Regions from separate parts of the Streptomyces sp. NPDC059009 genome, predicted to be linked through region 2. Evidence: predicted binding sites of a transcription regulator. Region 2 holds the regulator's gene; the other holds the start of a gene.
The links. Region 2 encodes HspR, which represses chaperone genes until heat shock. Its sites were predicted from a motif close to TTGAGNNNNNNNNNCTCAA; they were not measured.
Positions count from the first base shown of each region.

Region 1: a site for HspR is predicted at 2,996-3,014, ahead of dnaK (molecular chaperone DnaK). Genes of this name have one in related genera too.

Region 1 covers NZ_JBHYJB010000054.1:7,879-23,169, forward strand. Annotated here, with positions in the region: gene ACFWYM_RS38950 (amino acid permease) at 1-525, shown strand, start outside; gene ACFWYM_RS38955 (DUF6345 domain-containing protein) at 538-2,163, opposite strand; gene ACFWYM_RS38960 (OsmC family protein) at 2,500-2,925, shown strand; gene dnaK (molecular chaperone DnaK) at 3,072-4,970, shown strand; gene narI (respiratory nitrate reductase subunit gamma) at 5,320-6,045, opposite strand; gene narJ (nitrate reductase molybdenum cofactor assembly chaperone) at 6,042-6,617, opposite strand; gene narH (nitrate reductase subunit beta) at 6,710-8,308, opposite strand; gene ACFWYM_RS38985 (nitrate reductase subunit alpha) at 8,343-12,023, opposite strand; gene ACFWYM_RS38990 (hypothetical protein) at 12,241-12,720, shown strand; gene ACFWYM_RS38995 (helix-turn-helix domain-containing protein) at 12,710-13,546, opposite strand; gene ACFWYM_RS39000 (4a-hydroxytetrahydrobiopterin dehydratase) at 13,639-13,944, shown strand; gene ACFWYM_RS39005 (methyltransferase domain-containing protein) at 14,023-14,757, shown strand; gene ACFWYM_RS39010 (hypothetical protein) at 14,793-15,257, opposite strand; gene ACFWYM_RS39015 (hypothetical protein) at 15,254-15,291, opposite strand, start outside.
Region 2 covers NZ_JBHYJB010000046.1:30,836-46,126, forward strand. Annotated here, with positions in the region: gene clpB (ATP-dependent chaperone ClpB) at 1-1,754, opposite strand, end outside; gene ACFWYM_RS36010 (pyridoxamine 5'-phosphate oxidase family protein) at 1,887-2,333, shown strand; gene ACFWYM_RS36015 (hypothetical protein) at 2,462-2,815, opposite strand; gene ACFWYM_RS36020 (helix-turn-helix transcriptional regulator) at 3,190-4,107, shown strand; gene ACFWYM_RS36025 (hypothetical protein) at 4,237-4,773, shown strand; gene ACFWYM_RS36030 (LuxR C-terminal-related transcriptional regulator) at 4,773-5,744, shown strand; gene ACFWYM_RS36035 (hypothetical protein) at 5,803-6,306, opposite strand; gene ACFWYM_RS36040 (heat shock protein transcriptional repressor HspR) at 6,421-6,873, opposite strand; gene dnaJ (molecular chaperone DnaJ) at 6,880-8,073, opposite strand; gene grpE (nucleotide exchange factor GrpE) at 8,110-8,787, opposite strand; gene dnaK (molecular chaperone DnaK) at 8,787-10,658, opposite strand; gene ACFWYM_RS36060 (class I SAM-dependent methyltransferase) at 10,847-11,731, shown strand; gene ACFWYM_RS36065 (polysaccharide deacetylase family protein) at 11,728-12,732, shown strand; gene ACFWYM_RS36070 (low molecular weight phosphatase family protein) at 13,307-13,885, opposite strand; gene ACFWYM_RS36075 (polysaccharide biosynthesis tyrosine autokinase) at 13,936-15,291, opposite strand, start outside.

The DNA.
Region 1 (15,291 bases), on a different contig from region 2:
TTCGGCGGGTCCTGGGGCGGCACCGCCGTCGCCCTGGCCGCCCTCGTCTCCATGGTGGGCGCCCTCAACGGCTGGACGCTGCTGAGCGCCCAGACCCCGTACGCCGCCGCCAAGGACGGCCTCTTCCCGGGCGCCTTCGCCAAGAAGCAGCGCGGCGTGCCCACCATCGGCGTCGCCGTCACCGTCGTGCTCGCCTCGCTCCTGACGGTCTACAACTACACGGCGGGCTCCGGCGGCGTCTTCGAGTCCCTCGTTCTGATCACCACGTTCACGGCGACCGTGCCGTATCTGCTCGCCACCGCCGCGCAGATCTACTTCCTGGTCTCCGGGCAGGGCGAGCGCGTCAACCGCTCCCGCCTGGTGCGCGACGGCACCCTCGCGGGCGTCGCGTTCGCCTTCTCCATGTGGCTGGTCGCCGGCTCCGGCTACGCGGCGGTCTACCAGGGCGTGCTGTTCCTCTTCGTGGGCGTCCTCGTGTACGCGTGGATGGCGGCCCGCAAGCAGCGGACCGCCACCACGAGTTGAGCCTGGCAGGTCTTACCGGGCGAGCGGGGCCACGACCCAGCGCTGGGTCTTGAACATCCCGTCCGCCGGGCCGATCTCGACGAGCCTGCGGGCGGCGAGGTACGCCTCGTTGCCCTGCATCTCGTAGCCGACCTGGAAGGTGCCGGGCACCTCGCGGACCTCGGGCTCGGCCTGCGCGGCGGCGCTCTGTCCGGGCTCGTCCGCGGTGACCGCGGCCAGCCGGGCCAGCATCCGCTGCTGGGCGTTGTCCAGGGCGCGGCGCGGGTCGCTCTCCTGCACGGTCGGCCGGGCGCCCTGAGAGGGCTCGGGCGCGACGCTCGCGTGCGGGGCGCGGGTGACACCGGTCGCCTTGCGTGTGGAGATCTGCGCCTGGACGACGGTGCCGTCGTTGTCCAGACCCACCCGGATCAGGCCGCGGTCCGGGGAGATCACCGGCACCCCGTTGAAGACCTGACGGAACGTCACATGGGTCTGGAGCGAGACTGGTTCGCCGATCTCCGCGCCGTCCTTCGTGCCGGAGTTCTGCATCAGGTCGTGCACGCTCTCGACCGCGAGCTCCGCGCCCTCGGCGTACCGCTCGGCGAACTCGCGGGCCGTCTCGACCGCGCGGTCGGTGGGCAGCTGCGTGATGTTGCGGTGGTTGGGCTCGGCGAGCTGCACCCAGCGGATGGCGTGCGGCGCCGTGGAGATGAGCCGGTCGCCGGAGGAGGCGCTGAGCACGCCCTGCCGCTCGACCTGCACGTCCTGGAGGGCCGCAGAGGGGAACCCGGTGATGCGGCCGAGGGTGGTGAGTTCCTCGCTCGGGTCGCGCGGGGCCAGCTGGATGACCTGCTGCTCGCCGGGCAGCTGGGTCAGCGGGTCGGTGAGCGTGGCGCGGGCGTAGTACCAGCGCCAGGCGTACCAGTTGTCGGAGACGTGGTCGCGGTAGAAGTTCCGCTCGGTGTTCAGGCGGTTGGTGGCCTCGGCCTGGGTCGCGCCGACGGCCGCCACGGAGGGCGCCTGGCCGTGGTAGATGTCCCAGCTCGCGTTGAGCCACGCGTCGCAGAACGTCTGCCCGGCCCGCCACTTGTCCCAGAACTTCTTGCCGTAGTCCGGGCTGTCGATGCTCGTCGTCTCGAAGCCGAAGATCATCCGGAAGCCGATGTTGGGCCCGCCCCAGGTACGGATGGGGGAGTGCCCGTCGAGGACGCGCAGCGAGTTGCAGGTGGACCAGAAGATGTAGTTGACCTTCTCGTTGCCCAGCGACATCCGGTTGGAGATCGCGTCGCTGCGGCCGTCCCAGACCGCGCCGAGTGGCGCGAAGAAGACGCCGTTGCCGTCCATGCCGCCGTGCCCGGAGTGGTACACGGCGCACACCGCGTCCATCCCGTAGCGGTCCTGCCAGTTGTCGTACGTCTCCTCGTACGCCCACACCTGCGCGCCGCCGTCCGCGAACCAGAAGTTGCGGTCGTAGAACTGCTGGAGGTACGCCAGCCAGCCGGTGGCGTCCTCGTGCGTGTGGTAGAGAGTCGCCTGGTTGACGAACTTCTGGATGCTGAAAGCCCCCCACCAGCCGAACGTCGAGTCGCGGTCACCGGCTGCTCCGGGTTTCTCCAGTTGAAGCGGAGACGGACCCCGGTCCGCGTAATTCATGCGCATGACCTAACCCCCTGCAGTGGACTTCTCACCCCTGGCTCTCCCTGGGGTGAGAGGGGCCTCAAAGTGTCACCGCGACGGGTGCTTGGACAGGTGGCATTCCAGACATCTGGCGTGCGCAACGGGCATATCGTGCGCCCCTGGTGTCCCGGTGGAGGGCGCATCCGGGGTGGTACGGCGGTCACTTGGGAGAGGCGCCGGTGGGGCCCGGTGAGGATCTGCCGCCCCGACGTGTCCCAGGCGTCCGTGGCCGGTCCTGCACACGGCTCGCCGTGCGGTGTGGTCGGATGGGTGCTTACGGAACGTCGCTCACCGAACACCACCGAAGGGATCCGCATCGTGGCTACCACGCGCTCCGCGCACACGGTCTGGGAAGGCAGCCTCACCGAGGGCTCCGGCACCGTGACCTTCGACTCCTCCGGCATCGGCCAGCAGGCGGTGTCCTGGCCGTCCCGCGCCGAGCAGGCCAATGGCAGGACCAGCCCCGAGGAGCTCATCGCCGCAGCGCACTCCAGCTGCTTCTCGATGGCCCTCTCGCACGGTCTGACCGGGGCGGGCACCCCGCCCACCAAGCTCGTCACGTCGGCGGACGTCACCTTCCAGCCGGGCACCGGCATCACCGGCATCCACCTCACCGTCGAGGGTGAGGTGCCGGGCCTGGACGAGGCCGCCTTCGTCTCGGCCGCCGAGGACGCCAAGGCCAACTGCCCGGTCAGCCAGGCCCTTTCGGGGACGACCATCACGCTGTCGGCGAAGCTCGCCTGACGCCGCACCGCCGCACCTCACCGACTGCCGCGCCCCTTTCGAAGGGGCGCGGCAGTCGTGCTGTGCGGTCTTGACAGGAGCCCACTCAAGTTTTGTGCTGGAGACCTGGATAGCGGGGTGCGGACAACCGGGAGAGGGGACGGGACATGGCTCGTGCGGTCGGGATCGATCTCGGGACGACGAACTCGGTGGTGGCGGTCCTGGAGGGCGGCGAGCCCACCGTCATCGCCAACGCGGAGGGGGCACGCACCACTCCGTCGGTCATCGCCTTCGCCAAGAACGGCGACGTGCTGGTGGGCGAGGTCGCCAAGCGGCAGGCGGTCACCAACGTGGAGCGCACCGCACGGTCCGTCAAACGCCATATGGGTGAGGGCGGTTGGCGCTTTCCCGAGAGCGGCTCCGTGGACGGCACCCGCTACACCGCGCAGGAACTGGCCGCGCGCGTGCTGCAGAAGCTGAAGCGCGACGCCGAGTCCTATCTGGGCGAGGACGTCACCGACGCGGTCGTCACCGTCCCCGCCTACTTCGACGACACCCAGCGGCAGGCCACCAAGGAGGCCGGGGAGATCGCCGGCCTGAAGGTGCTGCGGATCATCAACGAGCCGACGGCGGCCGCCCTCGCGTACGGCCTCGACAAGGCCGACGAACAGCTCGTCCTCGTCTTCGACCTGGGCGGCGGCACCTTCGACGTCTCGCTCCTGGAGATGGGCGAGGGTGTCATCGAGGTGAAGGCCACCAACGGCGACACCAAGCTCGGCGGCGACGACTGGGACCAGCGGATCGTCGAGCACCTCGTGCAGCAGTTCAAGAACGCGTACGGGATCGACCTCGCCAAGGACAAGATGGCGCTCCAACGGCTGCGCGAGGGCGCCGAGAAGGCGAAGATCGAGCTGTCCTCGTCCAGTGAGACGGACATCAACCTCCCCTACATCACGGCCTCCGCGGACGGCCCGCTGCACCTGGCGGAGAAGCTGACCCGGGCCCAGTTCGAGGCGCTCACCGCCGATCTGCTCGACCGCTGCAAGGAGCCCTTCCACCAGGCGGTCCGGGACGCGGGCGTGCAGCTGTCCGCCGTCGACCACGTGATCCTGGTGGGCGGCTCGACGCGGATGCCCGCCGTCACGGAGCTGGTGCGCGAACTCACCGGCAAGGACCCGCACAAGGGCGTCAACCCGGACGAGGTCGTGGCGGTCGGCGCGACGCTCCAGGCGGGCGTCATCCGCGGCGACGTCAAGGATGTCCTGCTGCTCGACGTGACCCCGCTGTCCCTCGGCATCGAGACCAAGGGCGGCATCATGACGAAGCTGATCGAGCGCAACACCACGATCCCCACGCGCCGTTCGGAGACCTTCTCCACGGCGGAGGACAACCAGCCCTCGGTCGGCATCCAGGTCTTCCAGGGCGAGCGCGACATCGCCGCGTACAACAAGAAGCTCGGCGTCTTCGACCTCACGGGCCTGCCGCCCGCCCCGCGCGGCGTCCCGAAGATCGAGGTCACCTTCGACATCGACGCCAACGGCATCATGCACGTCTCGGCGAAGGACGAGGCCACGGGCCGCGAGCAGCGCATGACGGTCACGGGCGGCTCCGCGCTCCCCAAGCAGGACATCGACCGGATGGTCAGGGAGGCGGAGGAGCACGCGGAGGAGGACCGCAAGCGCCGCGAGGCCGCCGAGACGCGCAACCAGGCGGAGCAGCTCGTCTACCAGACGGAGCGCTTCCTGCGCGAGAACGAGGAGCGCGTCCCGGTCGACACGAAGACCGAAGTGGAGGCGGCCGCAGGGGAGTTGAAGGCTCTTCTGAAAGACGGCACGGACACGAACGCGATGCGCGCGGCGGCAGAGAAGCTCGCGACGGTCAGCCAGAAGATGGGCCAGGCGATGTACGCGAACGCGCAGTCCGAGCAGTCCGCGCAGGCCACGGAGCAGCCGCCGCAGGACGCATCGGCCCAGGAGGACGTCGTGGACGCGGAGATCGTCGACGAGGACAAGGAAGGCAAGGGGGACAAGGGGGACGGCAAGGGCGAGGGAGGGGCGAAGGGCTAGGGCCTGCGGGACGAACCAGAAACCCGCTGCTGGTGCGGGAACGATCAGCTGGAGTCGGCGAGTTCACCGGACATGATGAGTACGGTGTGGCTGGTCGTCAGCGGAGCCGGCGCATTGGGTGCGGCTCTGTTCGCCGCGGATCGCGTCCTGTTATGGGCCGAGAGGCGGGGCTGGATCTACTGGCGCAAGCGCAAGGGCCTGTCGTCCATGGGCGCGGACTTCCTGCAGGAGATCACGCCCGGGGCGCAGGCCCAGAAGCGCGCCATGGAGCAGGAACGCGTACGCAAGAACGTCAGACCTGCGGAAGATCCGCCCTTCCACGTCGACCTGGACGCGAAGGTGGTCCGTATCAGGACCCCGTCCGCTCCCACCCCCGCCGCGGCGGCCGCGGCCCCATCTGCTTCGGGTCGCGGCTGCGGTACACCACATACGGCCGGAACAGATACTGGACCGGGGCGCTGAACATGTGCACGAGGCGGGTGAAGGGGAGCAGGGCGAACAGGGCCATGCCGATGACGGCGTGGATCTGGAACGTGAGCGGGACGCCCACCATCGCGTCCACCTTCGGCTGCAGCGTGAACAGGCTGCGCGCCCACGGGGCGATCGAGTCGCGGTAGTTGTAGCCCTCGTCCAGGCCCGAGTTGGTGAGCTTGGCCCACATGCCCATGATGATCGCCGCGAGCAGGAAGACGTACATCACCTTGTCGTTGGTGGTGGTCGCGCGGAACACGGGCGCGTTGGTGCGGCGCCGGTAGATGAGCATGAAGATGCCGAGCACCGCGAGCGCGCCCGCCGCCGTGCCGCCCCACAAGGACAGCCGGTGGTAGGCGAGTTCCGTCATGCCGACCTTGTCCGTCCACGACTCGGGGATGAACAGGCCCATGAGATGGCCCACCAGCACGAAGAGGATGCCGTAGTGGAACATCGGTGACGCGATGTTGAGGAGCTTCGACTCGTAGACCTGCGACGAGCGCGTCGTCCAGCCGAACTTGTCGTAGCGGTAGCGCCAGATGAGGCCCGTGACGAGCAGCACGAAGGCGACATACGGGAGGGCGCCCCACAGCAGCGTGTTCATGATCGGTCTCCGGTCAGTACGGGCAGCAGCCGGGTGGCGCCGAACGGTTCGAGGCCGACCTCCTCGGTCGGCGGCCCGGAGCGGGCCAGGGCCTGCGCCTCGGCGCGGTCCTTGGGCGAGGGCCCCGGCAGCGTCGCGCAGACCGCTTCCAGCACGCGTGCGTAGGGCGTGCCGTGGTCGGTGAGGGCCAGGCGCAGGAGCTCCAGGCCGCTGCGGTGCTCCTCCAGGAGCAGCGGGCCCGCCTGCGCGGAGAACTCCAGGACGGCGGGCAGGAAGTCCGGCAGCTCCTCGCCGGTGAACTCCAGGCCGTGCTCCCGGTAGATCTGCTTGAAGCGGACCAGGGACATCCCGCGCCGCCGCGTGTCGCCGTCCCGCCACCAGCTCAGGTACAGGCTGTGCCGGTTCTTGAAGTCGAAGACCCGCACGTAGTCCTCGGCGAGCTCCTGCGGGGGAGTGGACTCCGCGTAGGAGAGGAAGTCGGCGAGCTTCGGGGCCGCAGCCCGCAGCAGGGGCAGCCGCTCGTGGAACTCCGCGTCGGGGTAGGCCAGGCAGAGCGCCGCGGCCTGGTACAGGACGGCGTGCGACGGCGCCGGGGACGCCTTGCGCGCCGCGGTCCTGCTCGACCTGCTCGACTTGCTGGACCGGCTCGACCGGCTCGGCCTGGTCACGGGCGCTCCTCCACTTCGGGCTCCTTGTCGGCGGTCTGCCGCTCGCGCAGCGCGTGGAAGTTCTCGATCGTGACGAGGGGCAGCTGCTTGCGGCCCGAGTCCTGGCCGAACGGCCCGTCGCCGCCCATGCCGGGGCCGTCCTCGTAGTCGAGGCTGCACGAGTCCGGCAGGGCCGACTCCTCCAGCGCCTTCGCGTCGCCCATCGCGGCCGTCGGGATGACGTAGCGGTCCTCGTACTTGGCGATGGCGAGCAGGTGGTACATCTCCTCGATCTGCGCGGCCGACATGCCCACCGACTCCGCGATGGAACGGTCCGGCCGGTCCCCGAGGTTGATGGCCCGCATGTGCGAGCGCATCGCGGCGAGCTTCTCCAGGGAGGAGCGGACCGGGCCGACGTCACCGGCCGTGAAGATCGACGCGAGGTATTCGAGGGGGATGCGCAGGGTGTCGATCGCCCCGAAGAGGTTGTCCGCGTCCTCGCCGTCGTGGCCGGTCTCGGTCAGCGCGTCCACGACCGGGGAGAGCGGCGGGATGTACCAGACCATCGGCATCGTGCGGTACTCCGGGTGCAGCGGGAGCGCCACCTTGTGCTTGCTGATGAGGGCGTGCACGGGGGAGCGGCGGGCCGCCTCGACCCAGTCGTGCGGGATGCCCGCCTTCTCGGCCGCGCGCTGCACCTCCGGGTCGTCCGGGTCGAGGAAGACGCCCAACTGGGCCTCGTACAGCTTGTGTTCGTCCGGTTCGGAGGCGGCCTCGGTGACCTTGTCGGCGTCGTAGAGGATCACCCCGAGGTAGCGGAGGCGGCCCACGCAGGTCTCCGAGCAGACCGTGGGCAGGCCCACCTCGACGCGCGGGTAGCACATGGTGCACTTCTCGGCCTTGCCGGTCCTGTGGTTGAAGTACACCTTCTTGTACGGGCAGCCGGTGACGCACTTGCGCCAGCCGCGGCAGTGGTCCTGGTCGACCAGGACGATGCCGTCCTCGGACCGCTTGTACATCGCGCCCGAGGGGCAGGAGGCGACGCACGCCGGGTTCAGACAGTGCTCGCAGATCCGCGGCAGATAGAACATGAAGGTCTGCTCGAAGGCGAACTTGACCTTCTCGGCGGCCTGTTCACGGGTCTTGGCCACCATCGGGTCGAGGTCGCCGTGCTCCGGGGCGCCGCCCAGGTTGTCGTCCCAGTTCGACGACCACTCGATCTTCATCGGCTTGCCGGAGATCAGCGAGCGCGGCTTGGCCACCGGGTAGTCGTCGCCCAGCGGGGCGTCGGTGAGGTTCTTGTACTCGTACGTCCAGGGCTCGTAGTAGTCCTTGACCTCGGGCAGCTTCGGGTTGGAGAAGATCTCCAGGAGCGACTTGATGCGGCCGCCCTGCTTGAGCTTCAGGGCGCCCTTCTTGTTGAGCTCCCAGCCGCCCTTCCACTGGTCCTGGTCCTCGTAGCGGCGCGGATAGCCCTGCCCGGGGCGGGTCTCGACGTTGTTGAACCAGACGTACTCCATGCCGTCCCGGTTGGTCCACGCCTGCTTGCAGGTGACCGAACAGGTGTGGCAGCCGATGCACTTGTCGAGGTTCATCACCATCGCGACCTGTGCCATGACGCGTCCGATAGTGGCTTCGCCACGGGGCATGTCAGTACTCCACATCCTGCGAGCGGCGGCGGATGACCGTCACCTCGTCGCGCTGATTGCCGGTCGGGCCCAGGTAGTTGAACGCCCAGGACAACTGGGCGTAGCCGCCGATGAGATGGGACGGCTTGAGGATCACGCGGGTCAGGGAGTTGTGGATGCCGCCGCGCTTCCCGGTGGCCTCGGCCTTCGGGACGTTCACGGTGCGCTCCTGCGCGTGGTGCATGTACACCGTCCCCGCGGGCATGCGGTGCGAGACGATCGCGCGGGCCACGACCACGCCGTTGCGGTTCACGGCCTCGATCCAGTCGTTGTCCTTGACCCCGATCGCGTCCGCGTCCTGCGGCGCCATCCAGATGCACTGGCCGCCGCGCGACAGCGACAGCATGAACAGGTTGTCCTGGTACTCGGAGTGGATCGACCACTTGTTGTGCGGGGTGAGGTAGCGGACCGTCACCTCCTTCGTCCCGTCGGGCCCGAGCCGTGGCTCGCCGAAGAGGCGGTTCATGTCCAGGGGCGGCCGGTAGACCGGCAGCGCCTCGCCCAGCTCGTGCATCCAGTCGTGGTCGATGAAGAAGTGCTGGCGCCCGGTGAGGGTGTGCCAGGGCTTGAGGTGCTCGGTGTTGAGGGTGAACGGCGCGTAGCGGCGCCCGCCCGACTCGCTGCCCGACCACTCCGGGGAGGTGATGACGGGCACCGGCTCGTGCTGGGTGTCCGCGTAGCTGACGCGCTTGCCCTCGTGCTCGGCGGCCAGGTGCGCCATCTCCTGCCCGGTGCGCGCCTCCAGGGTGTGGAAGCCCTGCGTGGCGAGGCGGCCGTTGGTGGTGCCCGACAGGGCGAGGATGGTGTTGGCGGCCTTCACCGCCGTGTCCATCGCGGGCCGCCCGTCGGCGGGGCCGCCGCGCACCACGCCGTTGCGCTCGCGCAGCTCCTCGACCTCCTGGTCGGGGCGGAGCATGATCCCCTTGGCGGGCAGGCCGAGTTGCTCCACGTTCGGGCCGAGCGCGATGAACTTCGCGCCGATCGCCGTGTAGTCCCGCTCCACCACCGCGAGCCCCGGCATCGTCCTGCCGGGCACCGGCTCGCACTCGCCCTTGCGCCAGTCCAGGACCACGCCGCCGGGCTGGGCGATCTCGCCCGGGGTGTCGTGCTGCAGCGGCGTCGCCACCAGGTCCTTGCGGGTGCCCAGGTGGTCCACGGAGAGCTCGCTGAGCCGGTCGGCGATCGCACGGAACGCGTCGAAGTCGGAGCGGGCCTGCCAGGGCGGGTCGACGGCCGGGGTGAACGAGTGCACGTACGGGTGCATGTCCGTCGTCGCGATGTCGTGCTTCTCGTACCAGGTCGCCGCGGGGAGCACCACGTCCGACAGGAGCGTCGAGGAGGTCTGCCGGAAGTCCAGCGACACGAGGAGGTCGAGCTTGCCCTCGGGCGCCTCGTCCCGCCAGGTGACCGTGGTGGGCCGCTCGTCGGGGGCGGCCTCCTCGGCCCGCAGCGACGAATGGGTGCCCAGCAGGTGCTTGGTGAAGTACTCGGCGCCCTTCGCGGACGAGCCGAGCAGATTGGCCCGCCACAGGGTCAGCACACGCGGCCAGTTCTCCGGGGCGTCGGGATCCTCGCAGGCGAACTTCAGCGTGCCCGCCTTGAGTTCGGCCACCGTGTCGGCCACCGGGTCGGAGGTCTCCCCGAGCTCCAGGGAGCTGCGGTCGAAGGTCGGGTACGAGGGCATCCAGCCCGAACGCGCCGACAGCGCAAGGCAGTCGGCGCCCGTCATCCCCTCGAACTGCCCGGTGCCCAGCGGCGAGGACAGCACGTCGGCGGAGAACTTGTCGTAGCGCCACTGGTCGGTGTTGGTGAACCAGTACGCGGTGCCGATCATCTGGCGCGGCGGCCTGCTCCAGTCGTTGGCGCTCGCCAGCGTCGCCCAGCCGGTGATCGGCCGGCACTTCTCCTGGCCCACGTAGTGCGCCCAGCCGCCGCCGTTGCGGCCCTGGCAGCCGGTGAGCTGGAGCAGCGCGAGGAAGCCGCGGTAGATGGTCTCCGAGTGGAACCAGTGGTTCGTCCCCGCGCCCATCAGGATCATGCAGCGCCCGCGCGACTTCTCCGCCGTAGCCGCGAACTCCCGCGCGATCTTCACGCACTGGGCCGCCGGGACGGAGGTGTGCGCCTCCTGCCAGGCCGGCGTGCCGGGCGTCTCCGCGTCCTCGTACGACGCGGGCCACTGCCCCGGCAGCCCCGGGCGCGAGACGCCGTACTGGGCGAGCAGCAGGTCGAAGACCGTGGTGACCAGCGGCCCGTCCTGCCCGCCGAGCCGGGTCGCGGGCACGCCCCTGCGCACCACCTCGCCCCGGCCCTGACCGTGCTCGCCGCCCTCCGTGTCGAAGCGGGGCAGCAGCACCTCGACGCCGCTCGCGACGTCCGCGTCGTGCAGCGACAACTGCGGCTTGATGTTGCCCAGTTCGAGGTTCCACTTGCCCTTGCCGGACTCCGTCCAGCGGAAGCCGAGCGAGCCGTTCGGGACGGCGGGCTGGCCGGTCGCCTCGTCGAGCACGACGGTCTTCCACTCGCCGCCCTCGCCGGGCTGGTTCAGGTCGCTGGCGCGCAGGAACTTCGACGGGACGTAGCCGCCGTCCCTCTCGGTGAGGGTGACCAGGAAGGGCAGGTCCGTGAACTTCCGTACGTAGTCGGTGAAGAAGTCCACCTGCCGGTCGACGAAGCACTCCTTGAGGACCACGTGCCCCATCGCGAGCGCCAGCGCGCCGTCCGTGCCCGGGTGGGGGTGCACCCACTCGTCGGCGAACTTCGTGTTGTCGGCGTAGTCCGGGGAGACCACCACGACCTTCTGGCCCCGGTAGCGGGCCTCCGCCATCCAGTGCGCGTCCGGGGTGCGCGTGACGGGGACGTTGGAGCCCCACATCATCAGGTAGGCGGCGTCCCACCAGTCACCGGACTCCGGTACGTCGGTCTGGTCCCCGAAGACCTGCGGCGAGGCCACCGGGAGGTCCGCGTACCAGTCGTAGAACGACAGCATGGGCGCGCCGATGAGCCCCATGAAGCGGGCCCCCGCGGCATGCGACACCTGCGACATCGCGGGGATCGGGGAGAAGCCCGCGACCCGGTCCGGGCCGTACGTCTTGATGGTGTGCACGTGCGCGGCCGCGATGATCTCGACGGCCTCGTCCCAACTCGCCCGCACCAGGCCGCCCTTGCCGCGCGCCTGCTGGTACTTCCTGCGCCGCTCGGGATCGCCCTGGATGTCCGCCCACGCCAGGACCGGGTCCTTCAGGCGGGCCTTCGCCTCCCGGTACATCTCCACGAGCACGCCCCGCAGATACGGGTACCGGACGCGGGTCGGCGAGTACGTGTACCAGGAGAACGCGGCGCCGCGGGGGCAGCCGCGCGGCTCGTACTCGGGGCGGTCGGGGCCGACGCTCGGATAGTCCGTCTGCTGGGTCTCCCAGGTGATGATGCCGTCCTTGACGTACACCTTCCAGCGGCAGGAACCGGTGCAGTTCACCCCGTGCGTGGAGTTCACCACCTTGTCGTGGCTCCACCGGTCCCGGTAGAAGGCGTCCGCCTCCCGGCCACCGGTGAGGGACACGCTGTGCAGGTCGGGGGCGGCGGTGCCGCGGCGGAAGAACTTCCCCGCACGCAGGAGTGCGGCACCGGGCTCGGTCGTCTCAGTCACCCTTGGCTCCCTAGGTCTGCCTCTTGCCGAACCTAGGGGCGGGGAATGGGGGGCACACCCCTGTGAGGGCCGTATGGGTTGTTTGACCGGGGCGCGGTCTTACCTCTGACGTAATCGACCCTCAGCCCGCGCCTCGGCACAGTGATGTCACCGGGTCCGGTCCGGCGCACTCCGGACCGGACCCGGGCCCCGAACCCGGCAAGGAGGCTGATCCGCCATGTCTGCACCGTCTGCGTCGTCCACGTTCCAGCTCACCGCCCTCGCCCGCACCACCGACCCCACGGCGATGCTGCGCCGCTTCCTCGGCCTCGACGCCGTCGTCACCGGCGTGAACGGGCTCGCCTACGCCGCCGCGTCCGGGCCCCTGGGACGGCTGCTCGGCGTCGACGGTGAGCTGCTGCTCACGCTCGGGCTCGGCCTCGTCGTGTACGCGGCGGGGGTCGGCGTGCTCGCGGCCCGGACGCGGCCGCCCGTGCTCGGCGTGCGGGCCGTCGTCGAGATCAACGCCGTCTGGGCGGTGCTCAGCGTCGTCGCGCTGGCCGCATGGTTGTCGCCGAGCGCCGCGGGGGCCGTGTGGATCCCGCTGCAGGCCCTGGTCGTGGCCGGGTTCGCCGCGGTCCAGCACGGGGCGCTGCGGGCCGGGCGGGCGAACGCGGCGGGCGCGGCCGGCCCGGCGGGCCCGGCGCTCAGGGCGTGAGGGTCTGGAGGTACTTGACCGTCGCCGGGTCGGCCGGGAGCAGCGTCTCGATGGCCAGCTCGGCGACCGTCACGTCCATGGGCGTGTTGAACGTCGAGATCGACGACACGAAGGACAGCTCGCGGCCCTCGTGGCGCACGCGGAGCGGGAGCGCGAAGTACGGGACGTCGGTGCCGTCGGCGAAGGCGTCCTCGCCCGGGTCCGCCACCGGGTAGGCCGCCACCTCCTCGTACACCGCCCGCAGTGCGTCGGAGCGCTGCAGCGCGATCTGCCGCTCCATCTGGTGCAGCAGGTGGCCGCGCCACTCGCGCAGGTTCAGGATCTTCGGCGCCAGGCCCTCGGGGTGCAGGGTCAGGCGCATCGCGTTGAGGGGCGGCTCCTGGAGGTGCTCCGGGAGGCCGTCCATGAGCATCGCGATGCCGCGGTTGGCGGCCACCACCGTGTACGAGGCGTCGACGACCAGGGCCGGGTACGGCTCGTATCCGTGCAGCAGGCGCTCCATGCCCTCGCGCAGCGTCTCGAAGGCGGGGTCGTCCATCGAGGTCTCGGTGAAGCGCGGCGCGTAACCCGCCGCCAGGAGAAGGTCGTTGCGCTCCCTGATCGGCACGTCCAGGTGGTCGGCGAGACGCAGCAGGAACTCCTCGCTCGGCCGGGACCGGCCCGTCTCCACGAAGCTGATGTGGCGGGCCGAGGAGTCGGCGCGCAGCGCGAGGTCCAGCTGGCTGATCCGGCGCCGGGTGCGCCAGCCGCGCAGCAGCGGCCCGACACCTGTGGCCGGATCCCTCGCGTCCTTCGCTTTTCCGTTGGCGCGCGCGGCAGTTGTCATGCCGAGAACCGTAGTCGAGGAGTGGCGTGCGGTGGGTGTGTGGGGCAGGCTGAGAGCTCCACATGTGCGCGGACCTGGAAGGAGCGGTGAGCATGGCAGTCGAACCGCTGTCGCAGAAGGACATCGAGGACCGGCTCGCGGAGCTGCCGGGCTGGTCGGCCGACGACGGCAGGCTCAGCCGCACCTACCGTCTCGGCACGCACTTCGCCGCCACCGCGATGGTCGTGCACATCGCCCAGGTCCAGGAGGAGCTCGGCCACCACTCGGACCTCACCCTCGGCTACAACACCGTGTCCCTGTCCGTGAACACGCACAGCGCGGGCGGCGCCCTGACCGAGCTCGACTTCGAACTGGCGCACCGGGTCCAGGAGTTGGCGCCCGGACACGGCGCTGAGTGAACGACCAGGACGACCAGGACGACCAGGACGACCGAGGCGACCAAGACGACCGAGACAACTGAGACGACCGGGGCGACCGTGCTCGACTACGCCGAAGAGGCCGACCGTTACGACGCGAGCCGCGGCGGCGAACCCCGCGCCGAGGCCGCCGCCGCTGCCGTGCTCGGCCTGGTGCCGCCCGGCGCCCGCACCCTGCTGGACGTCGCCTGCGGCACCGGCCTCGTCACGCGCCGACTGGCCAGGAACGGCCTGGCCGTGACGGGGGTGGACGCCACCGAGCGCATGGCGCGCATGGCCGCAGGACGCCTTCCCGGCGCCGTCGTCATCGGCGACAGCCGCCAACTCCCCTTCCCCGACGCCTCCTTCGACGCCGTCTGCGCGGTGTGGCTGCTGCACCTGCTCTCCGGGGAGGAGGAGACGGCCACGGTCGTCGGGGAGTGTGCGCGCGTGCTGCGGCCCGGCGGGGTCTTCGTCACGACCGTCGACAAGGCCGCCGCGCACGACGTGGGCAGCGACATCGACGCGGTCCTCGCCGACCGGCCCCGGCGCCCCTCCGCCGACGCGGCGGCCCTGGTCGCCGGGCACGCGGCCGGTCACGGTCTCCACCGGATCGGAGCCGCCCGTTTCCGGGGCCACGGGCAGGGCCGCTCCCCGCGCTCCACGGTCGCCGACCTGCGGCGCGGCTGGTTCACGCAGCTCGCCCCCGACGCCCCCCTGAGCCGCCGCTTCGCGGCCGAGCTCGCCCGCCTCCCGGAGCAGGAAGTCCCGCGCCCGGACCCGGAGTTCACGCTGCACGCGTACGCGAAGCCCTGAGCCGCCGCCCTGCGGGCGCCTGGCCCCGGGCGGCGCTAGCTCCGCCGCGTGAACGCCATCGACCAGTTCTCCACCCATGTCTCCCCGCCGTCCAGTGAGAACGCCTGCTCCCACCGGGCCGTGGTGCGCGAGATGCCTGACCAGACGAACCGCACGCGCACGTCCTTGCCGTCGTGGGTGTCGTCGCCGTGGAACTCGCCGCGCCCGTCCTCGCCGAACGCCCCGAACACGGGCGGGAAGAGGCGCCCCGTACGGTCCGTGGACCAGTTCAGCGACCACTTCCGCGTCGTCGGGTCGAAGAGCCGCAGCGTGAGCCCGGTCCAGCCCTGCTCCGGCACCGGCATCTCGTCGATGTTGGCGGCCCCGCCGAACAGGCTCCAGCACCGGTTCCGCGCCGAGAACTCCTCCCAACCGCTGTGCGGATCAAGGAAGTCGAGGCGGCGGCGGTGCGCCACGTCCCAGTCGCCGAAGAAGAAGTCGAAGTCGTGGGCGGTGCTCATGCGGCGAGGTCTCCTGTCGTGGCGCCGGGGCGGG
Region 2 (15,291 bases):
GCACGCACGGCTTCGCTCTGCCCGATGAGGCGCTTGCCGAGCTCGTCCTCCATGCGCAGCAGCTTCTGCGTCTCGCCCTCCAGGAGGCGCCCGGCGGGAATCCCGGTCCAGGCGGCGACGACATCGGCGATGTCGTCGGGCCCGACCTCATCCTTGACCATGGTGTCCTTGGCGGCCTCCTGCTGGGCCTCGGCCTCGCTGGCCTCCTCCAACTCCCGCTCCAGGGACGGGATCTGCCCGTACAGCAGCTTGCTGGCGGTGTCGAAGTCCCCGTCACGCTGGGCGCGTTCGGCCTGCCCGCGCAGCTCGTCGAGACGTTCCTTGAGCTCACCGACGCGGTTGAGGGACTGCTTCTCCTTCTCCCAGCGGGCGTTGAGCCCGCGCAGCTCCTCTTCCTTGTCCGCGAGGTCGCGGCGGAGCTTGGCGAGGCGGTCCCGGCTGGCCGGGTCGGTCTCCTTGGCCAGCGCCATCTCCTCCATCTTCAACCGGTCCACGGAGCGCTGGAGTTCATCGATCTCGACGGGGGACGAGTCGATCTCCATGCGCAGCCGGGAGGCGGCCTCGTCGACGAGGTCGATGGCCTTGTCCGGCAGGAAGCGGGAGGTGATGTAGCGGTCGGAGAGCGCGGCGGCGGCGACCAGCGCGCTGTCGGCGATCTGCACCTTGTGGTGCGCCTCGTAACGCCCCTTGAGCCCGCGCAGGATGGCGATGGAGTCCTCGACGGACGGCTCGGCGACGAGGACCTGCTGGAAGCGGCGCTCCAGGGCGGGATCCTTCTCGATCCGCTCGCGATATTCGTCGAGGGTGGTGGCGCCCACCATGCGCAGCTCACCACGCGCCAGCATGGGCTTGAGCATGTTGCCTGCGTCCATGGCGGAATCTCCGCCCGCGCCCGCGCCCACGACGGTGTGCAGCTCGTCGATGAAGGTGATGACCTGCCCGTCGCTCTCCTTGATCTCGGAGAGGACGGTCTTCAGCCGCTCCTCGAACTCACCCCGGTACTTGGCCCCGGCCACCATCGCCCCCAGATCCAGCGAGACCAGCCGCTTGTCGCGCAGCGACTCGGGCACATCTCCCTTGACGATGCGCTGGGCGAGCCCTTCGACGACGGCGGTCTTGCCGACGCCGGGCTCTCCGATGAGGACGGGGTTGTTCTTGGTACGCCGGGACAGGACCTGAACCACACGACGGATCTCCTGGTCCCGCCCGATGACAGGATCAAGCTTGCCTTCGCGCGCGGCCGCGGTGAAGTCGGTCCCGAACTTCTCCAGCGCCTTGTACTGCCCCTCCGGGTCGGGTGTCGTCACCCGCCGCCCTCCCCTGCTCTTCTCGAACGCGTCCAGCAGCTTCTTCGCCGACGCCCCGTGCTTGTTCAGGATCTCACCGGCGCTCCCGCCCTTGGCGGCGGTGGCGATGAGCAGATGCTCGGTGGAGAGGAACTCGTCCCCCAGCTCCTTGGCCCGCTGGTCGGCGTCGGCGATGACGGCCAGCATCTCGCGGCTGGGCTGCGGCGGGGCGACGGTCGACCCGGTCACGCTGGGCAGTGCGCCGAGGGCCCGCTCGGCGTCGGCGCGCACGGCGGCCTGGTCGGCCTCGACGGCGACGAGCAGGTCGGTGATGTTCTCGTTGTCCTGCCCCTCCAGCAGTGCGAGCAGCAGGTGCGCGGGGGTCAGGTCCGCGTGCCCGTCCTTCACCGCGCGACTGGTCGCCGCGTTGATCGCGTCCCGGCTCCTGTTGGTCAGCTCTGCGTCCACGTTGCTCTTCTCCTCCTGAGACCTCTCCACGGCACCACGCCTATGACTTACCTAACGTACACAAAGTTGAGCCTATTCCACTCAAGGAGGTGGCTGAAGGGACCTAGGTCCCGGAGAGCTAGGTTCCCGCTCATGGCCATCGACCCGCGAGACCCGAGTACCCCGTTCCTCAGCTTCTGGCGGGAGCGGCACCTGTGCACCTTGACGACGCCCCGCCCGGACGGCACCCCGCACGTGGTGCCGGTCGGCGTGACGTACGACCCGGAGGCCGGCCTCGCCCGCGTCCTCGCGAACAAGTCCAGCAAGAAGGTCACCAACGTCCTGGCAGCCTCGGGCGTGGACGGCCCCGGCGGCCCGGGCGGTCCAGGTGCGCGGGTGGCGGTCTGCCAGGTGGAGGGGAGGGTGTGGGCGACGCTGGAGGGACGGGCCGAGGTGCGGACGGATCCGGCGGAGGTGGCCGAGGGGGAACGGCGCTACGAGGAGCGGTACGGGAGGGTGCCGTCGCCGAACCCGGACCGGGTGGTGATCGCGATCGTGCTGGACCGGGCGATGGGGCACAGGTCCTTGCAGTCTCCCTGACCTCCCTGGCCTCCCTGACCTCAGAACGCGGGCCGCACACACCACAGCGGCGCCACCGTGTTCAGGTCCACGGTGGCGCCGCTGCTGGGGGAAGCGCCTGCGCGATTTACAACGACGGGGGAATCGCGTCAGGCACTGCGGGGGGTGGCAGTTGTGGGCAGAGCGGACTCGGAGCGCGGCCCGCGCCCACGCCGCTCACCGACCAGCTCGTGATCGCGCTGGTCCAGGTTGACGAAGACCATCCCGTACCGGATGGCACAGCGCACGGGCTGCGGGGCGCCGCGGGGGCGGCGCAGGCACCGGAAGGCGCGCACTTCGTCGTCCTCGTCGCGAACGAGAACGACGGGCTCGCCGAGGAGGGTGACCATGAGGGAGTCGCCCTGCTCGGGGATGGCGGTGACGAGATCGATGAAGTGCCAGCCGGAGCGGTAGGCGGTGGCCATTTCGCGGCGGAAGGTGCGGTCGTCAGGAGGAGTGCTCATGACGCGGCCCCTGCCGGGCCCACGTTCCAGCCAATATCGCCAGGCGTCGCGGAGACGGAGTAGGTACTCGCTGACGCACCATCCGGGGCTGAATCAAGCGTACTCACCGTGCCCACGACCAACCCTACGGAGAAGGCGGCGACAAGCACTGAGCGAAGCATGCTCTTAAACATGGTCGGCTTCGTCCTCACTTGGTAGGTTCCACTCCCCCGGCTCCAACAAGACGATGTCCTAATCGAGCACGTCAAAGCCACACAGTGGATGCATCATGTTCCTGCACGTTCAGGACCCTGGGGGGTGGAGATTTGGACATAACACGGGCGAAAACGACACATCCTCACCCCTCAACTCCACTGTGTGATGAGGGATCGAGGTTGTACGCCATCGCACTGAGCGATGGCCGCCTGGCGCGCGCAGAGGCTGAGACCACTCCTTGCCTCGTGGAGTCGGCCCTGCTGCACCCCGACCCCGACGACCCCGGCTGGCTTCGCCCGGTGTCTCCCTCGGCCGCACTCGCACAGCGTCTCCACCCCATCGAGCGGGAGATTCAGGAACGCCGAAGGCTCACCGTTGAACTGACCGACATCTTCGAGCCATTCATGGCCATCACCGCGCGAGCTGAGCCCACGACTCATGCGATCACCGTTCTCGAAGGTGACGCGAGGATCGAAGAAGCCATAGAGCGCGCTACGGCGGAATGCCGTTACGAAGTACTCACCGTTCAGCCCGGCGGCGGCCGCAGCGAGAACACTCTCAACGCGGCATTGAAGCGCGGACAGTCCGTCCTGGACCGTGGCGTCACCATGCGCACCCTGTACCAGCACACCGTGCGGCACAGCCAGGGAACTCTCGCGTACGCGGAGCGCATCGCCCAGGGAAACGTGGAGATCCGGACGCTGGAAGAGGTGATCGACCGGCTGCTCATATTCGACCACGCGATCGCCTTCATCCCTGCCCGCGACGATCGTCAAGTCGCCCTGGAAATACGCCAGCCCGGCCTGGTCGCCTATCTCGCGAAGGTCTTCGAACAACTGTGGAGCCGAGCAACTCCGCTCCTCGAAGAAGTGCCCTACGCCCCTACCGCCAATGGCATCACCGGGGTGCAACGCACCATCGCCCGGCTCCTCATCGAAGGTCTCGTGGACGAGGCCATAGCGCGCCGCCTGGGCATGAACGTCCGCACCTGTCGCGCCCACATCGCCAAGATCGCGGCTGCTCTCGGCAGCGGCAGCCGGGCTCAACTCGGCTACCTCATAGCGAAGTCCGGAATCCTGGACAACGACACCAGCTGAGCAACTGCTCGACCATCCAGATCAAGCCAACCTGCACGTGCCCCCCGCACCCACCACCCGCCTACTCGCCGTCAACTGGTTACCCGAGGCATAAACTCCGGCAGCGTCAGCGAAGGAGGATGCGAAACCGTGGCGCCCGAGCACCACCCGCACGGAGCCGACGAGCTGTGCGAAGTCGGCGCGAGTCCGTACGCCCGTGCGCTCAGCGAAGGCCGCAAACCCCGCCAGGGCACCTCCCCCGCCCCGTGCCTGCTCAACTGCCGCTTCCGGAAGCCGAACCACGCAGCCGACGCCTTCCCCGTCGCGCAGGCTCTTCTGCGCCGTGGTGCCCGAATCCGCGCGCTCCACCGGCACACGACTCGGCACGCGATGCCGGTACCGGCCCCATGCGTCACGGTCTTCGACCACCTGGGACGCCTCGGACACCTGGGACGCCTCGGGCGCCTCGGACACCTGGGATGCCTCGGACACCTCGACCGTCTCGGGCACCTCGCCGCCCCCACGTACCCCCAAGCAACCCTCCAACCCCCCACCCCCGACAGCCCCAACAGCCCCACCCCCAACCGACAGGCCATCACCAAACCCGCCGCCACCCTCGGCACCCACAGCCGAGCCCCACTCGGCTTGCTCATGAGCCGGTCGGGAATCCTGGAGCAGGACCACTGATGCAACACACCGAGCACCCAGTCGAGGAACTCTGCGAAGCAGGCGCCGCCGTCTACGCCCGCGCCCTCCGCGAAGGCCGCATCCGCAAAGACGATGCCGTCCGGGCCCCCTGCCTGATCGACTTCGGCCTCCTCCATCCCGACGTGGACGACATGCACTGGCTGCTCCCGTCCTCCCCCACCACCGTCCTGGCCCGGCTCATGCGCACCATCGAGACCGACATCGCCCAGCAGCGCGCACAAGAGGCCCAGCTGTCGGCGCTGTTCCAGTCGTTGATGGCCATCGAGGCGTACCGCACCCCGGCCCACGAGGCCCCCGCGGTCACCGTCCTCGACGGCTTCCCCCGCATCAACGGGGCCATCACCCAGGCCATGTCCGAGGCCGGCGAGGAACTCCTCACGGTCCAGCCCGGCGGCAACCGCTCACCCCAGCTCCTCGCCAACACGCTCGCCCGCGAACAGGCCCTCCTCTCCCGGGGCTGTCGCATGCGCACCCTCTACCAGCACACCTCCCGCCACTCGCTGCCCGTCCTCGCCCACTACGAGCAGCTGGACGGGGACGTCGAGGTCCGCACCCTCGACGAGGTCACGGACCGGCTCATCGTCGTCGACCGCACCATCGCCTTCATCCCCGCCCACAAGGGCGACACGATGGCCCTCGAACTCCGCCACCCGGCCCTGGTCGACTACCTCGTCACCACCTTCGAGCGCCTCTGGCGACTGGCCACCCCGATGTACCCCTACGCGGCCCCGCAGCCCACCGAACCGGGCGGCATCACCCCCCGCCAGCGGGCCATAGCCACCCTCCTCATCGAGGGCCTCACCGACGCGGAGATGGCCACCCGACTCGGCATGAACGTCCGCACCGTCCGCGTCCACATCGCCAAACTCGCCGCCACCCTCGGCAGCGAGAGCCGCGCCCAGCTCGGCTACCTCATCGGCGAGTCCGGCATCCTCAAGCAAGACCGCTGACCTGCGCCGTGGCGCGCCCGTCCGGCAGGCCACGGGGACGTCGGAGTGCGCCCCTCGGCTATCCCACCCACCCCCGCAGCAACCCCACCCGCTCAGCCCCCCGGGGCGACCCGCCCTCCCACGCGCGGCCCCACTCCGACATGGACGCCAGCGTCGTGGACATCGTCGCGGCGCCCTCCGCCAGGCGGGACAGGAGCGTGCGGGAGAGGTCGACCTCGGTCTGGGAGTAGCCCGTGGCCGCGGCGACGTACGCCGTCAGTTCGTGTTCCTCGCCGTCCGGGGACTCCACGCACACCGTCATCGCGGGGGCCTCGTCCGCGCCGCCGAGGCCGACCGTGAGGGCCAGGTCCACCACCGCGCCCACCTGGCGCTTCAGGGACTTCACGGGGATGTCCGCCACCGTCAGGGCGTGCACGTCCTCCCACAGCCACAGGCCCGACTGGTTGTGGCCCAGGGCCACCACACCCTCCGGTGTCAGGCGGACGCCGGGGGCCAGGCCCGACGGCTTCGCGCCCACGTACACATCGCCCTCGGCGATCCAGAACAGGCCCACCATGGCCATGCGTTGCTCACTTCCCCCACAACGATCAGGTGATCAAGCGATCAGGTCGCCCTCCGCAACGCGCGAAGGGGCCGGGAGGTTCCCGCCTCCCGGCCCCTCATACGCAGAGGACTGCTAGTCGCCCGGTCTCTTCGGGCGCCACACCACCAGCGCGCTCGTCTGCTGCACATCCTGGTACGGCACCAGGTCGCGACGGTACGAGGCGTGTACCGCCGCCTCACGTTGCTGCATGGCGGCGGCGGCTCCCTCCACGGCCGCGGAGAGCTCCGCGACGCGGGACTGGAGCGCGGCGACCTGGTTCTCCAGCTCGATGATGCGCTTGATGCCGGCCAGGTTGATGCCCTCTTCCTGCGACAACTGCTGCACCTGACGGAGCAGTTCGATGTCGCGGGCCGAGTAGCGGCGGCCCCGACCCGCGGTGCGGTCGGGGGAGACCAGGCCCAGGCGGTCGTACTGGCGGAGTGTCTGCGGATGCAGCCCGCTCAGCTGTGCCGCCACCGAGATGACGTACACCGGGGTTTCGTCGGTCAGTTGGTAGGGGTTGCGTCGGCGGCCGTCCCTGTCCACTTTCCGTCACGCTCCCTTCGCGGCCTGGAACAGTTCTGCCCGCGGATCCTCGCCCGCAGTCGCCTTCCGGTACGACTCCAGTGCTTCCTTCGCCGAGTCGGTGAGGGAAGTGGGAACCGTTACTTCCACCGTCACCAGGAGGTCGCCGCGGGTGCCGTCCTTGCGGACCGCGCCCTTGCCGCGGGCCCGCATCGTACGGCCGTTGGGCGTCCCCGGTGGCAGCTTGAGGGTCACGGGCGGGCCGCCGAGGGTCGGGACCTTGACCTCGCCGCCGAGCGTGGCCTCCGCGAACGTCACCGGCACCGTCACCGTGAGGTTGTCGCCCTTGCGGCCGAAGACCGGGTGGGCGTCGACGTGGACGACGACGTACAAGTCGCCTGCCGGGCCGCCCCGTTCGCCGGGAGCGCCCTTGCCGCGGAGGCGGATGCGCTGGCCGTCCGAGACGCCCGCCGGGATGCGGACCTGCATCGTGCGCGAGGACTTCGCGCGGCCCGAGCCCTTGCAGGTGTCGCAGGGGTCCTGGGCGATCAGCCCGCGGCCCTTGCAGTCCACGCAGGGGTCGGTGAGCGAGAAGCCGCCGCCGCCTCCTCTCGACACCTGGCCGGTGCCCACGCATGTGGGACACACGCGCGGTGAGCCGTTCTTGTCGCCCGTGCCCGAGCACGCCTTGCAGGGGGCCTGGGACGACATGCGCAACGGGACCGTCGCGCCGTCCACCGCCTCCGTGAAGCTGAGCGTGACCTCGGACTCGATGTCCTGGCCGCGGCGCGGCTGCGTACGCGTCCCCGCGCCACCGCCGCCCCGGTTGAACAGGCCCCCGAAGACGTCACCGAGCCCGCCGCCGAAGCCGCCGGCGCCGCCCGCCCCACCGCCGCCCTGGGCGCCGCCTCCGAAGAGGTCGCCCAGGTCGAAGTTGAACGTGCCGCCGCCGGCGCCGCCGGGGCCTGGCCTGAAGCCGCCGTTGCCGAAGAGAGCACGCGCCTCGTCGTACTCCTTGCGCTTCTTGGGGTCGCCGAGGACGTCATTCGCCTCGGAGATCTCCTTGAAGCGCTCCTCCGCCTTCGCGTTTCCCTTGTTGGCGTCCGGATGGTTCTCGCGTGCGAGCTTCCGGTACGCCTTCTTGATCTCGGCTTCGGTGGCGTCCTTGGGGACGCCGAGGACCTTGTAGTAGTCCTTCTCGATGAAGTCCTTGGTGCTCATCGGCCTCGACGTCCCTCCTCACTCATCTCAGTGCCGTCAGCCCTCGTCCGGGCCACCGGTCTCCTTCTTCTCGTCCGCCTCGCCCGCGGAGGCGGCCTCGCCGTCCTCCTTGACCGTCTGCGCGCCGGGCTGCGGCTCGGCCACCGCCACGCGCGCGGGACGGATGGTGCGCTCGCCGATCCGGTAGCCGGGCTGCAGGATCGCCACGCAGGTCGTCTCGGTGACGTCCGGTGCGTAGCTGTGCATCAGGGCTTCGTGGATCGTCGGGTCGAAGGGCTCGCCCTCCTTGCCGAACTGCTGGAGGCCCAGCTTCGCGACGACGGTCTCCATGGATTCCGCCACCGACTTGAAGCCGCCCACCAGCTCGCCGTGTTCACGGGCGCGGCCGATGTCGTCGAGGGTCGGGAGGAGCTCGGTGAGGAGGTTCGCCGCGGCGATCTCCTTCACCGTCACCCGGTCCCGCTCCACCCGGCGGCGGTAGTTCTGGTACTCGGCCTGCAGCCGCTGGAGGTCCGCGGTGCGCTCGTTGAGCGCGGTACGGACCTGGTCCAGCTGGGCGGTCAGGCCGACGGACTGGCTTGCGTCCCCGGCCGGGGCCGCCGGGCCCTCCTCGGTGGAGGGCTCGGCGGCCTTCGGCGCCGCGTCATCAGGGGTGGCGCCGGAGGGGACGTCGGGCTGCTCGGCGTCGCCGAGGCCCGGGGTCTCCTCAGTCATCAGGCGGCGCCGCCCTTCGCGTCACCGGGCTTCTCGTCGTCGACGATCTCGGCGTCCACGACGTCGTCGTCCTTCGACATGTTCGGGGCCTCGCCGCCCGGAGCGGCACCCTCGGCGCCACCCGCGGCCTGCGCGCCCTGGGCGTCGGCGTACATGGCCTGGCCCAGCTTCTGCGAGACGGCGGCGACCTTCTCCGTGGCGGTGCGGATCTCGGCCGTGTCCTCGCCCTTGAGCTTCTCCTTCAGCTCGGTGACGGCTTCCTCGACCTCGGTCTTGACCTCGCCGGGGACCTTGTCCGCGTTGTCGGCCAGGAACTTCTCCGTCTGGTAGACGAGCTGCTCGCCCTGGTTGCGGGACTCGGCGGCCTCGCGGCGGCGGTGGTCCTCGTCCGCGTACTGCTCGGCCTCCTGGCGCATGCGGTCGACCTCGTCCTTCGGCAGCGAGGAGCCGCCGGTGACGGTCATCTTCTGCTCCTTGCCCGTGCCCAGGTCCTTCGCGGTCACGTGCATGATGCCGTTGGCGTCGATGTCGAAGGAGACCTCGATCTGCGGGACGCCGCGGGGCGCGGGCGGCAGGCCCGTGAGCTCGAACATTCCGAGCTTCTTGTTGTACGCCGCGATCTCGCGCTCGCCCTGGTAGACCTGGATCTGCACCGACGGCTGGTTGTCCTCGGCCGTCGTGAAGATCTCCGAACGCTTCGTCGGGATCGTCGTGTTGCGCTCGATCAGCTTGGTCATGATGCCGCCCTTGGTCTCGATGCCGAGGGACAGCGGGGTCACGTCGAGGAGCAGGACGTCCTTGACCTCACCCTTGAGGACACCGGCCTGGAGCGAGGCGCCGATGGCGACGACCTCGTCCGGGTTCACACCCTTGTTGGCCTCCTTGCCGCCGGTCAGCTCCTTGACCAGGTCGGCGACGGCGGGCATGCGGGTGGAGCCACCGACGAGAACGACGTGGTCGATCTCGCTCAGCTGGATGCCGGCGTCCTTGATGACGTTGTGGAACGGCGTCTTGCAGCGCTCCAGGAGGTCGGACGTGAGCTGCTGGAACTGGGCGCGCGTGAGCTTCTCGTCCAGGTGCAGCGGGCCCTCGGCGGAGGCCGTGATGTAGGGCAGGTTGATCGTGGTCTCCGTGGAGGAGGACAGCTCGATCTTGGCCTTCTCGGCGGCCTCACGGAGGCGCTGGAGCGCCATCTTGTCCTTGCCCAGGTCCACGCCGTGGCCGTTGTTGAACTGCTTGACCAGGTAGTCGACGACGCGCTGGTCCCAGTCGTCACCACCGAGGTGGTTGTCGCCGTTCGTGGCCTTCACCTCGACGACGCCGTCGCCGATCTCGAGCAGCGAGACGTCGAAGGTGCCGCCACCGAGGTCGAAGACGAGAATGGTCTGGTCGTCCTTGTCGAGGCCGTAGGCCAGGGCGGCCGCCGTCGGCTCGTTGACAATACGCAGGACGTTCAGGCCCGCGATCTCGCCGGCCTCCTTCGTCGCCTGACGCTCGGAGTCGTTGAAGTACGCCGGGACGGTGATGACCGCGTCGGCCACCTTCTCGCCCAGGTACGACTCGGCGTCGCGCTTCAGCTTCTGCAGGATGAAGGCGCTGATCTGCTGGGGGTTGAAGCCCTTGTCGTCGATGTCCACCTTCCAGTCGGTGCCCATGTGGCGCTTGACCGACCGGATGGTCCTGTCGACGTTGGTGACCGCCTGACGCTTCGCGACCTCGCCGACGAGCACCTCACCGTTCTTGGCGAAGGCGACGACGGACGGCGTGGTCCTGGCGCCCTCTGCGTTCGTGATGACGGTGGGCTCACCGCCCTCCAGAACGCTGACGACGGAGTTAGTCGTGCCCAGGTCGATGCCGACCGCACGTGCCATTTCGATTCCTCCAGATACCTTCTTGAGTGGAACTGACTCAAGGATGCATGACCCATCGGACATCGTCAACAGACCTGAGTCGAGGCCACTCAACTTTTATCCCGCTCTTACAGGCAGGAACGCGACACGGGCGAGGCGCCGCAAGCCTTCTGCCCGCTTTGCCCACCGGGGCTTCCTACTCTGAGCCCGTGGACCCCACCCCCCTCACCCGGCGCCTGGCCGCGAGCCCCCTCGCCGCCCTCGCCGCGCTCCCCCTCCGCCTCTCCGTAGTGGGCCGCTACAACGCGAACGTCCTGCGGCGCTCCGCGAGCTGGCTGGTCACCTCGCGCGAGAACTCCTGCTTCACGTACGACCTGGAGCCGGTCAACCGCGAGCACCTGGCCTGGTTCACCGCGACCGTCACCGGCCGCCCCGTCCAGGAGATCCGCGGCTACCTCGACGAGGTGGAGGGCGACGCCGCGCTGCGCGAGTCCCTGCGCTCCCGGCTCGCGGCGGGCGCGCGCAGCAGGACCTGCGACCACCTGGTGCGCTACGGACGCAGGGCCGCCGCATACGCCGCCGTGCGGGCCCTGCGCCCCGCCCTCGTCGTCGACTGCGGCACCCACCGGGGCATCACCGCGACGCTGGTCGCCGCCGCCCTGCTGCGCAACGGCACAGGCCGCGTCACCACCGTCGACGTCGACCCGCGCGCGGGAGAGCTGGTGCACGGCCCGTACGCGAAGGTCACCGACCGCGTGTGCGGCGACTCCGCGGCCGCCCTCGCCGACCTCGCGGGGCGGGACGCCGGCCTCCTGCTCCTCGACACCTACGTGGGCCCCGAGCACGAGCGCGCCGAACTGACCGCCGCCACACGTGCGTTGGCGCCCGGTGCGCTCGTCCTGTCCACCACCAGCCACCTGTGGCCGGAGCTGGCCCACTGGTCGGAGCGGGAGGGCCGCTCCTTCCTGCACTTCCGCGAGGCCCCGGCCCACCACTGGCACCCGGGCGCGGGCTACGGCGCCTCGTACCTGCCGCCGGCCGCCGCACCCCCGGCGTCGTCGTCCCGCGCGCAGGCCACGGGCACGTCCCGGTGAGCACCGCCACCGACCGCCGCGTCGGCCTCTACCTCCGCTACGAGCAGTGGCACGGCCTCGACCGCGCCCTCCTGCGCTCCCCGGCGCAGCCCCTCTTCACGCGCCGCGCCGCCCGCCGCCTCGCGGTGCTCGGCTACCACGGCGTCGAGGACCCGGCCGCCTTCGCCGCCCAGCTGGACCACCTGCACGCGCGCGCGTGCCCGGTGTCGCTGCGGCAGGTCGAGGCGGCCCTGCACGAGGGGCGGCCGCTGCCCGCGCGGGCGGTCCTGGTCACCTTCGACGACGGTGAGCGCTCCGTCCTCACCCACGGACTGCCGCTGCTCCGGGAGCGCGGGATCCCCGCCGTCTGCTTCGTCGTCGCGGGGCTCGTCGGCACCGACGAGCCCTTCTGGTGGGACGGGCTGAGCGACGCCCAGCAGTACGCGCTCAAGCAGCTCCCGTACGAGGAGTTCCGCCGCGCCCGCGCCCGCCTCCCCCGCGCCCCGCGCCGCCCCCAGCTCACCCCCGAGGAGCTGCGCGAACTCCGGGACGGCGGCGTCGAGATCGGCAACCACACCCTGACCCACCCCCGCCTCGACCGCTGCGCCGACACCGTCGTGCGCGAGGAGGTCACCGCCGCCCATGAGCTGCTCACCGGCCACCTGGGCACCCCGCCGGGCTCCTTCGCCTACCCCAACGGCGACTTCGACGCCCGCGCCGACCGGCTGCTCGCCGGGCTCGGCTACCGCACCGGCTTCCGCTACGACCACCGCCTCACCGACCCGGCGGACCGGCACCCGCTGCGCCTGAGCCGGCTGCGGGTGTCGACGCGGACGACCCCGGCGCGCTTCGAGACGGCCCTGTCCGGACTCCAACCCGCCGTCTACCGGGCCGGGTTGGCCGCCTTCTCGGCCGCCCGACGACTGCGCGGTGGCGGCAGCGGCACCCCGCCCGCCACCGCCACCAGGGACTTCGTCAGCCCGGCGAACCGCTCCTCCCAGATCTCCGACTCCGGGAAGTAGTCCCGCAGTTCGGTGCGGGACACCAGCTCGACCTCGGCCACGTCCCGTACCGCCTTGGCGTGGCCGCCCGGCTTGATGTGCCCGTACCGCCAGTGCCGGGCCACGTGGACGCGCGCCTGGAACGGCAGCCACTGCATGCCGGGGAAGTTCCAGTGCGGCTCGATCGGGAAGTAGCGGTAGGGCGTCTGCACCCAGTGGCGCGGGGCGGCGGCGCGGACCGTGTCGGCCAGGCGGCGGCGCCGCTCGTGGCCGCCGACGTGCTCGAGGAGGCTGTTGGAGACGACCACGTCGTAGGCGCCGGGCACTCCCTCGCAGGCGTCGGCGACGATCTCGCGCATCCAGGGGGCCTCGTCGCGGACCGTGTGCGGGTCGGTGTTGACGAGGGTGACGGAGGCCGGGCGCACCGGGGCGGTGTGCCAGAAGGAGGCGGACCCGCCCAGGTCGAGCACGTCCATCTCGCTCAACTCAGGGAATCTGAGCATGAGTTCACGCCACCGCTGCTGCCGGGCCCGGCCCGCGAACCGGGCCACCACGCCCGGCACGGCCGCTCCAGGGACGCGCACGTCGGGCACGCTCACCACGCACGCACCCCCACCAGCAGCCCCGCGAGCCGCCCGACCGCGTCGTCGAGCTCCGCCGCGCAGGCGCGCAGCACGTCGTAGGGGGCGCCCCAGGGGTCGGCGACCTCGTCCTCGGCGGCGGGCACCACGGCGACGGTGCCGCGCCGGGCGGCGGCGCGGGCGATGACGCCGGGCCCCGGCTCCGTGGCGGACGCGAGGCGCAGGAACTCCTTCAGGGTGAAGCAACGCCGCAGCGCCAGCGGGGCGAGCCGCACCGCCGCCTCGCGGTGCTCGCGTGCGAGGCCGAGCACCAGGTCGGCGCCGTCGACGAGCTCCTCGGTGAGCGGCCGGGCGGTGAAGTCGGCGCCGTCGCCGCCGCGTTCCTCCAGGACGGAGCGGGTGGCGGCGTCCATGCCGGGGCGCCGCTCCGTCTGGGTGCCCGCACTGGCGACGAGGACCGGCGAGTCCGCGCCGAGCCGGAGCGCGAGCAGCCGTTCGGCGAGGACGGAGCGGTGCTGGTTGCCGGTGCAGACGAACAGCACGCGGGTGACGGCGCGCCCGTCTGGCGTCAACTCCCGTGGCACACCGGTCACTTGCCCCTCCATGGCCGCTTGCCCGTCCGTGGTCACTTGCCCCTCCGTGGTCACTTGTCGCCCGCGAGGTAGGAGAGCGCGGGCGCGGGCGGCGACAGGTGCCGGGTCGCCGGGGGGCGGGGGGCGGGCAGGTCGCCGTAGCTGCCGTAGCCGCTGTCCTTGGGGAGCGCGGCCATGCTGAGCACGGTGCCGAGGGTGCGCACGCCGACCCGGCCCAGCGACTCGGCGGCGCCGCGCACCTGGTCGCGGGTGGTCTTGGCGGCGCGCACGACGAGGAGCGCGCCGTCGGCGAGCCGGGCCAGGCCCACGGTGTCCGCGACGGGCAGCAGCGGCGCGGTGTCGACGATGACCACCTCGTAGCGCTCGGCGAGCTGCCGCAGGACGTCGCGCATGCGCTCGGAGGCGAGCAGCTCCGTGGGGTTGGGCGGCACGGCGCCGCTGGCGAGGACGGCGAGTCCGTGCGGGGCCTGCTGGACGACGTCCTCGACGCCCGCGCGGCCGATGAGGACCGTCGTCAGGCCCGCGTCCTGCACCAGTCCGAACGTCCGCGCCACCCGCGGCTTGCGCAGGTCCGCGTCGACGAGGCAGGTGGCCACGCCCGCCGCGGCGAGCGAGAGGGCGAGGTTGCCCGCGGTGCTGGTCTTGCCCTCGCCGGGCAGCGACGACGTCACGGCGATCACCCGGGGCCGGTCGTCGACCTGGGCGAACTGCAGATTGGTGCGGAGCCTGCGGAACGCCTCGGCGCGCGCCGAGTGGCCGCCGCCCGCGCCCGCGAAGGGCTGCTGCGGGGCGTCCTTGTCGTACGGGATGGCGCCGAGCACCGGCAGGTCGGTCAGCGCGCCGAGGGCCTCGCCGGACTTGAGGGTGGTGTCGAGGGTCTCGCGCAGGACCACGAGCCCGGCGCCGAGGAGCAGTCCGGCGAGGACCCCGGCGGCGAGGTTGAGCAGCGCCTTGGGGCTGACCGGCTCCTGCGGGGTGGTGGCGCGCTCGGTGGTGCCGAGGGAGACCGGGGAGACGGGCGGGCCCGCGGGGGCGGGCATGCCGGGCTCGGCGGCGGGCGCCTGGCGGGGGGTCTCCAGGCTCTCGACGACCGAACTGAAGCGGGTGGCCACGGCGTTGGCGGTGGCGGCGGCGCGGCGCGGGTCGGTGTCGCGGACGGCGATGTTGATGAGCACCGTGTTGGGGGGCGCCTCGGCGGTGACGCGCGTCGCCAGCTCCTCCGGAGTGGTCGGCAGGTGCAGCCGCTGCACCACGGGCCGCGTCACCTGCTGGGTGGCGACGATCGCCGCGTACGACTGGACACGGGCCTGCGAGAAGCTCTGCCCCTGGTTGAGCTCGGTGCTGCCCGCCCCGGCCCGGGTGGCCACGAACAGCTGGGTGCGGGCCTCGTATTCGGGGGTGCTCAG